Regions from separate parts of the Exiguobacterium sp. KKBO11 genome, predicted to be linked through region 3. Evidence: a T-box and tRNA genes for the amino acid it is inferred to sense, from the RefSeq annotation. Region 3 holds a T-box; the other regions hold tRNA genes.
The links. A T-box is a leader RNA that pairs with one kind of tRNA and senses whether it is charged. The one in region 3 lies ahead of argS (arginine--tRNA ligase), so its partner is inferred to be a tRNA-Arg.

Region 1 (4,357 bases), on a different contig from region 3:
AATAACTGATCAATGACGAGTAGACTTTGATGTGCAGTCTCTTGCGCCTGAAGATATTTCTGGGTAATATATGCAATGAGCTCAGAGGTCCGTTCGAATTCAATACCGGTCAAATGGCGCATTTGTTCGACCCAACTCCCATGTCGTAACACATGCATCAGTTCCGTTGCTGATGTTACCTCACGCTGCGCAACAGGGTTGTTTTGAACTGCCGGCTTTTGTTCGCGAACACGCATCTGTTGTTTGATTTCATCTAATCGAAGCGCGAGCCCATAAGGCAGATACGGTGACGCCGAGCGCAAAGCGAGTTTCATCGGATAACGTTCTCCGAGTTCATAAAGAAAGAGTGCGAGCACTTGCTCGACACCCTCGACTTCAAGAAATCGTTCTGCCACTGTTTCAAATCGTTCACGGTCATGCATTAAGAGTGGTTGAATGACATAGAGCCGGTGTAATACATCTTCTCCTGTCAATTGGTCAGTCTCTAATTCCATAATCAATTGTTCTTGTTTAGAAGCGGGCAAACGAAGAATCCGCGCTCGTTCTACTTCTAGTTCATGTTCCATCCAGCGCGATGTCCCCATATTCCGGCACTCCTTCATGTTCAACTTCTTATTTCGTAAATGGATCGAGTAAAGACGTCCAGTTCGTGATCGCTTCTTGAAGTTGTCCCGCCTGCTCGATTCCTAATCGATTCAACGTATCTAATGAGACGTCAGCTTCAAGTAATCGAGCGATGTCTTCCGATTGATTCACGTACTGCTCGAGTTTTGCACTTAAATTCTGCAATTCTTGCGGCGGATTTTCAAGTCCCGCTAATCGTTGATCGATTTGATCCAGTTCTTGATTGAACTGATCAATCGTTCCGTTTTCCTTCAATTTTTCGATTTGTTGATCAAGTGCTTGTTCAGGGTTCGCGGATTCACGCGCTGTCGTAGCAGCCTCATTCAAGGAAGCCGACAAATCTGACGTGACTTGGGCCGTATCTTTCGCAATGCCTTGAAGTTCTCCAGCGTAATCAACACTATTTTTTACATCGTTGACTTGTTGTTTTGCATCGTCGACTGTATTTGAAATCTCACTACATCCAGCAAGAAACGTACTTAGCACGAGGACTGCTCCAACTTTCTTCCACATTGCATTCATCCCTTTCGAGTTCATGATACCTTAATTATAATCGAAAATCGGAATAAAAAAAAGAGACCACCCTCGTAAGGGCAGTCTCTATTTTAATTATAGCGTCCCAAGAGGGATTCGAACCCCCGACCGACGGCTTAGAAGGCCGTTGCTCTATCCTGCTGAGCTATTGGGACGTGTCAACACGAATAAACTATACTAGAACAATTCTTTCGTGTCAATCACATTACAAACATTGCATTTATTTTATTACAAAAATGTTCCGTCCAGATGCAGGGCATTCACTCGATCGCCATTCATATCGAGAAAATCGACAGAATAACGGTTTTGATCCACTTCAAGAATCGCATACGTCTTGTCTGGTCGATGACGTGGCATCCGGATTGAACCTGGATTGATGAATAACACACCGTCCCGATATTCAGCCTTCGCAACATGGGAATGACCATATAAGACGATATCCGCCTGCTTTTCCTTCGCATGATGCTGTAAGACATCTAGACTGTATTTGACGTCCTGACGATGTCCGTGGACACAAAGGATGGTACGACCATCTATTTTCGACATGACTTCTTCCGGAAAATCGTGTCCGTAATCGCAATTCCCTCGCACAACACGATATGGATATAATGATTCGATGTCGCGCGTCAATTGGGAGTCCCCACAATGAAATGCCAAATCCACGTCTTGGTGACGTTCGAATATCGTAAGCAGTTCTTGTTCTAGTCCATGGCTATCACTAACGATCAACGCTCTCATCTTCATCACACTCCTAAGAAAGTAGTTAAGTTCTGTTCGAGCTTGCGCAATGCATTGCCACGATGACTAATCATCGCTTTTTCTTCTTTCGTCAACTCAGCAGCCGTCTGTCCGCTTGCCGTGACGAACAATGGATCATAACCGAAACCGTTCGAACCCGCCGCTTCAAAACCGATTCGCCCTTCCATCGTCCCACGAACCGTCAATGTCTCACCCGTTGGTTTCGCTAGCGCGAGTACACAAACGAAGCGCGCCGTCCGCTCTTCCTCCGGAACACCTTCTAACTTTTCAAGTAGTAGAGCATTGTTCGCCACATCCGACTTTTCAAGACCCGCGAAGCGTGCCGAGTAGACGCCGGGAGCGCCATCTAAAGCATCGACTTCAAGACCTGAATCATCAGCAAGTACCGCGTGGCCAAAGTAGGCTGCTGCCTCTGTTGCTTTTAAAAGTGCATTCTCCTCGAATGTCTCACCTGTTTCATCCGTTTCCGGAGCATCGGCGTGATCGAGTAACGACTCGACCGTATAACCGAGACGACCCAGCATGCTTTCAAGTTCCTTCACTTTACCTGCATTGTGTGTTGCGACGATGACCTTCATCTATGTTCCCCCACTTCTTCTCCTACATACCACCAAGAGACACCGAGTGCCTCACGGCCAGCATCAATCAGTTCCTTAATTCCTTTTTCCCCAAGTTCGAGCATTTCGAGCATCTCTTGACGGGAAAATGTCGACTCTTCCCCTGTCGCCTGCATTTCGACGATTTTCCCCGACGAGGTCATGACGAGATTGAAGTCGACTTCCGCCGCAGCGTCCTCTTCATAGCATAGATCGAGCAAGACATTCGACTCGACGATTCCAACCGAGATCGCTGCGATGCCCTCTTTAATCGGTGTATCTGTCAGTTTTCCCGCTTGAATCAATTGATCGACTGCTCGGACGAGTGCCAAAAAACCACCAGTGATCGATGCCGTTCGTGTGCCGCCATCTGCCTGAATAACGTCACAATCGATCCAGATCGTTCGTTCCCCGAGCTTCTCTAAATCAACGACGGCCCGAAGCGAGCGGCTGATCAGACGTTGGATTTCCATCGTCCGTCCCGTCTGCTTGCCACGGACGGCTTCTCGTGCGGTCCGCTGAGCCGTCGCACGTGGTAACATCGAATATTCCGCATTGATCCAGCCCTGGCGTTTACCGCGAAGGAACGGTGGCACCTTCTCCTCGACGGTCGCCGTACAGAGGACTTTCGTATCGCCCAGTTCAATCAAGACAGAACCTTCTGCGTGTTTATTGACATCAATCGATAATTGAATAGGACGGAGATGATCCGCCGTTCGTTGGTCTATCCGCATTTAATCTTCCTCCGTTCCAAGCACGATGCGCTCCGCATGGATGGTCTGATCGAGCCAGTCCGTCGCAATCTGATCAAATGAGCGGATATCGCCTGTCGCATAATAACGATGTTCCGGAATTTGTGTCACATCTGCTGAAATCGTATTGTAATCAAGTAGTGCTGCTACCTCGAGCGCTGTCTCGTCTCCTGAAGAGATTAGCTGGACGCCTGGTCCGATGACCCGTCCAATCACATCTGCTAGGAGCGGGTAATGAGTGCACCCGAGGATCAATGTATCCATATCGTAATTCATCAATGGTCGTAATGTATTGGCAACGACACGTTCGACGTACGCACCGTCTGTCTGCATCGACTCGACGAGCGGGACGAACGGCGGGCACGCTAACGATTCGACAACGACTTGTCCTTCGACGTGGCGTAATGCCTTCTCGTAGGAATTACTTGTAATCGTCATCTTCGTTCCAATGACACCGATTCGTTTCGTACGCGTCACCTTAACTGCCGCGCGGGCTCCAGGATCAATGACACCGATGACAGGTATATTTAAACGTTCTCGCGCTTCTTTTAAGACGACAGCCGTGGCTGTGTTACAGGCGATCACGATCAATTTCACATCTTGTTGCACGAGATAATCAATCATCTCCCACGTAAACTCACGAATCTCCTCCTCTGGACGAGGACCATACGGACACCGTAATGTATCCCCGACATAGATGATTCGCTCATGGGGCAACTGTCGCATCAATTCACGTGCGACCGTCAACCCACCGACTCCGGAATCCAGTACTCCAATCGCTCGATTCACTCTTCTCCACCTCTTTCTCTCATTCCTATGGTAACAAAAAAGGACGACGGTGCAAGACCGGCGTCCGAGAATGTACGATTACAGGATTACTGAGCAAGACCTTCGCTAGTCAGCATATCTGAAAGAGTCGTGATTGCTTCAGAAGCATCGTCACCGTTTGCAACGATTTTGATATCTGAATCTTTCGCGATTCCGAGTGAAAGAACACCCATGATTGACTTCAAGTTGACAGTCTTCCCGTTGTATTCCAAGTTGATGTCTGATTGGAATTTAGAAGCTGTGTTGACGAGCTGAGTAGCCGGA
Region 2 (4,357 bases), on a different contig from region 3:
GCCGTCGCAAGCCTCGTCATGCGAAAGGTGTTGTCGATTCGACGGATGCGTCAACTCGAAGGAAAGGAGGAGCTGACATGAGCTTTGCCTCAGAAGTCAAAAAAGAATTAACGCAGATTCCGATCACCGATCACGAGATGAAGGCGGAACTCGCGGCACTCGCTCGGATGAACGGTGCGATCTCGTTCGGTCTCGGACGTGGTCTGACACTCGATATCTCGACCGAGAATGCTTCGATTGCTCGTCGGATCTACTCGCTTTTGAAAAAAGCATACGGAGTCCATCTCGATCTGCTCGTGCGGAAGAAAATGCGTCTGAAAAAGAATAACGTCTACATCGTCCGCGTCAAACAACAGGCGGATAAGATTTTGCAAGACCTCGGAATCCTCGGAGAGGGGTTCACGATGATTCGTTCAATCAGTGATACGATCCTCAACGATGAACGAAAAGCACGGGCGTATTTACGAGGGGCGTTCCTCGCCGGGGGTTCGCTCAACAATCCCGCGACGTCATCGTATCACTTGGAGATCTTCAGCTTATATGAAGAACATAATGCAGCGCTCCGTGGTCTATCGAACGTCTTTGATTTGAACGCGAAAGCGATCGAACGAAAAAAAGGACACATCCTCTACATCAAGGAGAGCGAGAAGATTTCCGATTTCCTCAAGCTCGTCGATGCGACACAATCGATGCTGCGGTTCGAGGACGTCCGGATCTTAAAAGATATGCGTAACTCGGTCAACCGTCTCGTCAACTGTGAGACAGCGAACCTCAACAAGACGGTCGGTGCGGCATTACGCCAAGTCGAGAACATCAAGTTCCTTGAGCGGACGGTCGGACTCGATGTCTTACCGGATAAGTTGAAGGAGATCGCGATCTTGCGCGTGACACATCAAGACGTCACGTTACAAGAGCTCGGGGAGATGGTCGAAAGCGGCTCCATCTCAAAATCAGGGATCAATCACCGGTTGCGGAAGATTGATCAAATCGCTGAAAAAGTACGGAATGGAGAGTCGATGACAGGGGCCTTATAAGAGGGTCGCTTGCGGGATGAACCATAGTCTACTATAATATATAGTCGATGCAACTAAATGTTCGAATTAAGGAGTTTTTGAAATGGCTAACGAAAAGAAACGTATTTCGCTGACAGTCGATGCGAAGTTTGATGAAGTGTTAACAAAAAAAGCGAAATCAATCGGTGTACCGAAAAGCACACTCGTTGCGTTCGCAACATCTTTATTCCTGAAACAATTACAAGCAGAAGAAGAGCTTTCGCCACATGCGAATGCGATCTACTCGCTGATTCGTGAAAACCACGATATCGTTTCAGACATCACAGACTTGATCGACTGATCATCGACCTCTCGTTCTATAAGGAACGGGAGGTTTTTTTGTATGCAACGATAAACGACAAGACTTTATGGATACAAAAAAAGTGCCTCCCGAAGGAGACACTCTGGATGACTTATGCACGTTCCATGACGCGGTCGATGAGACCGTAATCAGCAGCAGCTTGTGCTGACATAAAGTTGTCACGCTCTGTATCGCGTTCGATGACTTCAAGTGGTTGTCCTGTGTTTTCAGCCATGATTTTGTTGAGGTGCTCACGCATTTTGATGATACGCTCCGCATGGATTTTGATATCCGATGCTTGACCTTGTGTACCACCGAGTGGTTGGTGGATCATGATTTCAGCGTTTGGTAACGCGAAACGTTTTCCTTTTGCGCCTGCTTGGAGCAAGAACGCACCCATCGATGCTGCCATACCGATACAAATCGTTGAGACTTGTGGCTTGATGAAGTTCATTGTATCGTAAATCGCCATACCGGCAGTGATCGAACCACCTGGGCTGTTGATATAAAGCGAGATTTCCTTATCTGGATCTTCTGCTGCTAAGAACAGAAGTTGGGCAACGACTGAGTTGGCGACGTTGTCGTCAATCGCGCTCCCGAGAAGAATGATGCGGTCTTTTAGCAAACGTGAGTAGATATCGTAAGCACGTTCCCCGCGGTTTGTTTGTTCGATGACTGTTGGAATTAACATAGTCTTTGCCTCCTTATAGTTGGTATGTAGCTTCCTATTCGACTTATCCTTATCATAATCCTTTGGTCAATATTGGTCAAAAGATACGATGCGACTTTTAGGTATTTTTCCATTACAAGGGTAAATGAAACATATCAATATAGAAAAAAGGCAACGCCATTGCTGGCATTGCCTTGTAGTTGAATAAATGGTACACCCGGAGAGATTCGAACTCCCGACACCTGGTACCGGAAACCAGTGCTCTATCCCCTGAGCTACGGGTGCATCTGATGTACTGAACAATTAATAGTATAGCGACATTTTTTCAGAAAAGCAATAGGGAAGGATGACTTTTCTTTTCCTGAGCGGTTCGAGAAAGGTTCAGAGCATGTTTTTTAAAACGTTTCTTCTATAATAAGAAGTGGAGGAGGGGGAATCGATGGATCAACGCCAGGAACAGACGCAACAGATGACGTTATCGGCGTCACAACAGTATCAGTTACATGTGCTTGAGCAACCAGCAGCTGAGCTCGAGGAGGAATGGCGACGGTTAAAACGACGTTTGCATCGTCATTACCCGAATCAGGTTTCGCTAGAGGTCGAGCAGATGGCAGGACATTTGGCTTCCTACGAAGACGAGCTTCTTGCACAAATACGTTTAGAATCAGTCAGACAGGAAATAGGATATATGGCGGAACAACTCATCGTGTATTTAGAAGCGGACGGTTTATTGCGGACATCGGACGAGCAGCTCGCTGCATCCTTCTCGACCGATGTCGCAACGATTACAGAAGCACGGACACTCTTACAACAATGTGAACCAGTCGGCATCGCTGCCCGCTCGGAGCGCGAGTGCCAATGGTTACAGGCGATCGAGCTAGACGACGCGGAATTGATCGGACTGACGGATCGGTTGCGACATGAACCGGCGAGTCAGGTATTCGCTCAGTTCAGTGAACAGGATCGAGCGCGATTGCGAAAACGACTGACAAGGCTGAGCCGGACACCGGATCTTCCTAAAGAAGAACGATCGGTCATGGCAGAAGCGCGGATTCACCTGTTAGATGCAAAACTTCAGATCGACTGGATGACACTCGACACGGATCAGACGTGGCTCGGATTAAAAGAGGCAACGCCTTTTTTGCGCGCGTACGAAAGACGTCGCGTCACGATGCATGCCATCCTCTCGGTTTTGCTTGAGCGACAAGAACGCTGGTTCAAGGGAGAACTGCATCTTGAGCCATTGACGAAAAAACAAGTCGCTGAGGCAACGGGACATCATCCGTCGACGATTGGTCGAGCGATTGCTGAGAAGTATGTCGAGACGGTCCATGGTCTCGTTGCTTTAGAAGACTTGTTCGTCTCACGGACGACAAGCGGAGATTCGAGTTTTTTGATTAAACGGCGGATCGCCGAATACATTCAACACAGCGACCGTCCGTTAAGTGATCAGCAATTGACGGATCGCCTGCAAGCAGACGGTCTGACAGTCGCGCGACGGACGGTCGCGAAGTACCGGGCAGCGCTTGGTTTAACGAAAAAAACGATGCAGCAAAGGAAGGCGCAATCAGAATGGGATTAAAACGACACAGACACTTAACACTCTATTCACGTCCGGGATGTACGCTATGTGAAGAGGCCGCCATCTTACTCGACTTCGTACTCGATGAGTTTCCGGAATGGACGTTCGAGGAAGTCAACATTGATCAGGATGAAGCGCTCAGTCTACGGTTCTTATATGAGATTCCGGTCGTCATGTATGACGAGGAAATCTGGAGTTATGGCAAATTCGAGACGGAAACGATAAGAAACCGCTTACTTCAAAAAACTTGAGAAACGAGACTTGCAAGGCGAGAAACGGACTGTTATGATAACGGTGTACCAAGTGGGACACGTTATGACATGCGGGACAGAAAGCGTCCAGCTACTTGAGAGGAGAGGGAAATACATGATTCGGCAGTTAGTCCAGATCCAAAAACGAATCGTGCCTGATCTGATCGAAGAAATGCAGACACGCTACGACATCCTTCATTACGTACGACTGATGCAACCGATCGGACGACGTACGCTTGCGACAAGCCTTGGCTTGACGGAACGCGTCTTACGGCGGGAAGTCGACTTCTTGAAGCAGCAAGACCTCCTAGAGGTCGCGACGCAAGGGATGTCCTTGACGGATGAAGGACGAAACGTTCTTCGCAGCATGCACAGCATCATGGGAGAACTCGCAGGGATCTCGGACATGGCAAAAGCCTTGAAAGAGAGACTCGGAGTACGGGACGTCGTTATCGTACCGGGTGATTCCGATGAGACCTTCTGGGTACAACGAGACATGGG
Region 3 (4,357 bases):
GACAATAGAGTCACGACCTTTCAAAGATTTGCATAATGCGCGGTACAGTTGCGTCCGTTGTGTTTTCCGCCGACATAGAGTGCATGGTCGGCTTGACGTAACGATTCTTCGAACGTCCGTTGATATCTTTCTTCCACTGTGTCGATTCCGAGGCTGACGGTTAAGGACAGTCGGTGACCATCGACGAGGAAGGGACGATCCATGACCGCATGGCGGACCGTCTCGGCAATCTGGATAGCAGCCTCTTGACTACCATTTCGCAACAGAAGTACGAATTCCTCCCCACCATAACGAGCAGCAAAGACATCATCATATTGCAATTGGATCGCCTGGATACGTCGACCGAGTTCACGAAGGACGAGATCGCCTACTTTATGACCGTACGTATCATTGACACGTTTGAAATGATCGATATCGAACAGGATCACGGAGAGCGGATAGCAGTCAGCGGCAAATTCCTGCCGACCGTGTTCATAAAAAGCCCGACTATTCGGTAATTCGGTCAAGGCATCGGTCCGACTTTCCGTATAGAGTTGGACCGTTTCACGTGAGCGTTCTAAGACGCGACAAAAGATACGGAGCAAACGAGATAATTCGTCGGCATTTGTCGCATCATAGGCGTCTGCGACTTGATGGAATAGGATGATCGAAACATCGACCTCTCCGCTCGTAATCGAAGGAATCGCTAGCATCGAGTGACGATCGACAGGCAATCCGATTTGAATATCGTTTCCCCAATCACAACGAAGACCATAGATGATCGGGGTATGCAAATCGTCGGCTGACAAGGAATGAAACAGTGGTAACACGTCGATTGGTTGTTTCGTCCGGATGTTATAGATGACTTGTTTCCGCTGTTGTTGAATCGAGATCCAACCTTCAGAAAACGGCAATAGATGCGGTAAATCGAGGAGCAACGAATCGATCGTCTCGCGCTCGAAGCGGGAAATCAACAAGTGTTCCTTCGCATCATCAAATCGCTTGGCATTATCGTTTGCTTCAAGGGAGTCACCACGCTCTTGCAACAGACGTTTGAACAAGAAGAGAATCAAGGCGGATACTGTAGCCGCGACGAGCGGACTTTCATCGTAGAACCAGATTCCAAGTAGAGCACTTAACATGCTGATTCCGTAGACGAGGGACTGAAGCTTTACGAGACGTTGCCAATCGTATTTCAAGTAGAGGAAGCGATTGACGAATAGACATTGGAAGTAAGAGACAACGAAGACGGTGATCAAAAAGCCGATGAAAGGAATCAAGGCTTTCGTATACGTAAAGTTTGAGCCGATTGGTCCGCCGAGCGCATAATACACAAAGGTCGGAAGCGAGATGTAGACTAAATCGAACAAGGCGTTGATCGGGTAGAGATAAACGAAACGTTTCCAACGAATCGCTTTTCGGTGAGACATGAATTGAAAGACGAGAATGCCGACTTGGCTTAAAATCAAGGCGTACGTTAAACCGTAATTGAGGAATAAAAATAAGATGATGCCTTCTTGGAATGTATAGTAAATGCCACCACGACGGACATTATCGAACTGAAACAGGAGCACAAGTCCGAATAAATAAAGGGTGTTAATGATGGAAACAGAAGGATGGAAGGTTGGTGGATGAACGATGCCGATCACTAATAATGTCAAGGCGACGAAACCGAAGACGATCCAGCTCGTCCGGGCTACATGTTGGTAGTAGCGCATGAAACATCCCTCCCCCTGAGAAGTATCTTTTATTCCTATACCCGAATTGTGGAAATTTTGATAAGCCATTTACCAAAAAAATAAGGTTGAGAGAAAAGAAAGAATTGCGTATAATGTGAAAGATATCGAATACAGTCAATGATGAAGAGAGTAACGGTTGATATTCGTCAACTAGCGAATCAGGGAATGGTGGAAGCCTGAGGACAAACCGGTCGTGAAACGCACTTCTGAGACGCTACCCGATTCCTGATGGAAAAGGCGTAGCCGGGGGAACCCCGTTATCCCCGAACAAGGTGGGTGTCGAAATGACACCAAGAAGAGTGGTACCGCGGTCATTCCGTCTCTTTGCGCGTGGCGCAAGGGGCGTTTTTTATTGCCAAAAAATCAGTGAAGCAGGAGGAAATAAAGATGAGTTATAAAGCGCAGTATGCAGAAGTATTACATCAAGTCATGGAAGGTGCTTTATCGGTTGAACAAATCGAACAACTGATTGAGCAACCGAAACATGAAGATCATGGAGATCTAGCATTCCCATGTTTCATGCTCGCGAAAACATTCCGTAAAGCACCGAACATGATTGCTTCGGAGCTCGCAGAAAAAATTGACGCGCCGTTGTTCTCGAACGTTCAAGCTGTTGGTCCTTACATCAACGTTTTCTTGAACCGGGAAGTCGTCTCGCAAGAAATCGTCAACCAAGTCCTGACGGAGAAAGAAGCATTCGGATCAAGTGAAGCGAATGGAAAAACGATCGTCACGGACTTCTCAGCGCCAAACATCGCGAAACCTTTCTCGATGGGTCACTTGCGTTCGACGGTCATCGGGAACGCGCTCAACCAAATCTCACGTAAAAAAGGGTACGACGTCGTCGGGATCAACCATCTAGGGGACTGGGGAACACAGTTCGGAAAATTGATGGTGGCTTACACGATGTGGGGTGAGGAAGAGGCAGTTCGTGCAGAACCAATCAAGGAATTGTTGAAATTATACGTCCGGTTCCACGAAGAAGCGGAAACGAACCCAGCTCTTGAAGATGAAGGACGTCTCTGGTTCAAAAAACTCGAGCAAGGTGATGAGCAGGCGACGACGCTTTGGACGTGGTTCCGTGAAGTTTCACTCGTTGAGTTCAACCGTGTCTATGAGATTCTCGGTGTTAAATTCGATAGCTTGAACGGAGAAGCTTTCTACAACGACAAGATGCAACACGTCATCGATTTGCTCGAAGAAAAAGATCTCCTCGTCGAATCAGAAGGGGCAATGGTCGTCGACCTCGAAGCAGAAGGTATGCCACCTGCCTTGATTAAAAAGAAAGATGGCGCAACGCTTTATGCGACACGTGACTTAGCAGCTGCCGTCTATCGTCTCGAAACGTACCGCTTTGAGCAGGCGTTCTACGTCGTCGGTGGGGAACAAGCGCTTCACTTCAAGCAATTGTTCGCAGTCTTGAAGAAACTTGGATTTGAGAACGTCGACGGCATGCACCATGTGCCGTTCGGTCTGATCATGAAGGACGGAAAGAAAATGTCGACGCGTAAAGGTCGGATCGTATTGCTTGAAGAAGTACTACAAGAAGCGATCGACGTCGCGAAGCAAAACATCGCGGAAAAAAATCCGAACTTAGCGAATGCCGAAGCAACGGCTCGTCAAGTAGGTGTCGGCGCCGTCATCTTCCACGACTTGAAGAACGAACGGATGAACAACATCGAGTTCGATCTTGAGCAGATGTTGAAATTCGAAGGCGAAACAGGACCGTATGTCCAGTACACGAATGCCCGTGCGCACTCGTTGCTTCGTAAAGGTGGCTATGATGGCACACCATTCGCTGGTAGTGCCGATGATCATGCATGGGGTGTCGTCTCGATGCTAAACCAATTCTCGACGGTCATCGATCGCGCGTTCACACGTCGCGAGCCGTCAATCATCAGCCGTTACGTCTTAGATCTTGCACAAAGCTTCAATAAATACTACGGACACGTCCGTGTTCTCGAAGATGACGCAGCAAAACAATCGCGTCTTGCACTCGTCAAGTCTGTCACGATCGTCTTGACAGAGGGTCTTCGTTTACTCGGTGTCGGCGCTCCAGAAGAAATGTAAGACCAATCCACGAATAAGAAGAGGTAGATTATGAAGACTGAGACGAAAGAACGATTACAGCAAGCTGCTTCACAAATGAAGCAGGAGCCTTTGGCAGAAACGGTCGCCTTCATGGCTGATTTTCACGGGAAAGTCGCTGCTTGGTTACCGGGAGAGTCTGTCGATTTCGTTCACGATTTCGTGACGGCGCCGGAAGCTGATTTGATTGCTCCGATCGAAGGGGACGCATTACGGACGAAAGATAATTTTGAATTCTTCATGCGTAAGAAACAGACACGAAAAAAACTTGGGGAATTGTTGACGCTTTGGAAGTCGGCACGCACGACAGAGACGTTGAGTCAAATCGATGCGATCGGATTGAAAAAGTGGCTCGCCCGAAATGAATTCCGTTCGGAAGACAAGCCGTGGGATTATTTGAACCGTCTGCATGTTCTCTTGTTCCTTGATTTGATGACGACGATCATCGATGATCATCGATTGACGAGTCTGCATGAGCAACTTGTCGGTACGACACCAGTCCCGACGAGCTTCGTACGTCGTCAAGGGGATGTCCGTCAAGTCATCGAAAC

Region 1: it has a tRNA-Arg gene. The T-box ahead of argS (arginine--tRNA ligase) is inferred to sense a tRNA for this amino acid. The anticodon was not compared.
Region 2: it has a tRNA-Arg gene. The T-box ahead of argS (arginine--tRNA ligase) is inferred to sense a tRNA for this amino acid. The anticodon was not compared.

What each region holds. Positions count from the first base shown of each region.
Region 1 covers NZ_LUCU01000011.1:643,476-647,832, reverse strand. The annotation lists gene AYO36_RS03450 (hypothetical protein) at 1-584, opposite strand, end outside; gene AYO36_RS03445 (hypothetical protein) at 613-1,137, opposite strand; tRNA gene AYO36_RS03440 (tRNA-Arg) at 1,240-1,313, opposite strand; gene AYO36_RS03435 (metallophosphoesterase family protein) at 1,387-1,896, opposite strand; gene AYO36_RS03430 (XTP/dITP diphosphatase) at 1,902-2,495, opposite strand; gene rph (ribonuclease PH) at 2,492-3,247, opposite strand; gene racE (glutamate racemase) at 3,248-4,054, opposite strand; gene AYO36_RS03415 (phosphocarrier protein HPr) at 4,141-4,357, opposite strand, start outside.
Region 2 covers NZ_LUCU01000011.1:402,670-407,026, forward strand. The annotation lists gene AYO36_RS02195 (gluconeogenesis factor YvcK family protein) at 1-81, shown strand, start outside; gene whiA (DNA-binding protein WhiA) at 78-1,034, shown strand; gene AYO36_RS02205 (hypothetical protein) at 1,117-1,353, shown strand; partial or broken gene clpP (ATP-dependent Clp endopeptidase proteolytic subunit ClpP) at 1,466-2,050, opposite strand; tRNA gene AYO36_RS02215 (tRNA-Arg) at 2,233-2,308, opposite strand; gene AYO36_RS02220 (RNA polymerase factor sigma-54) at 2,463-3,605, shown strand; gene AYO36_RS02225 (glutaredoxin family protein) at 3,596-3,856, shown strand; gene AYO36_RS02230 (sugar-binding transcriptional regulator) at 3,972-4,357, shown strand, end outside.
Region 3 covers NZ_LUCU01000044.1:56,219-60,575, reverse strand. The annotation lists gene AYO36_RS13060 (alpha/beta hydrolase) at 1-5, opposite strand, end outside; gene AYO36_RS13055 (GGDEF domain-containing protein) at 21-1,697, opposite strand; T-box leader at 1,827-2,045, shown strand; gene argS (arginine--tRNA ligase) at 2,106-3,788, shown strand; gene AYO36_RS13045 (hypothetical protein) at 3,819-4,357, shown strand, end outside.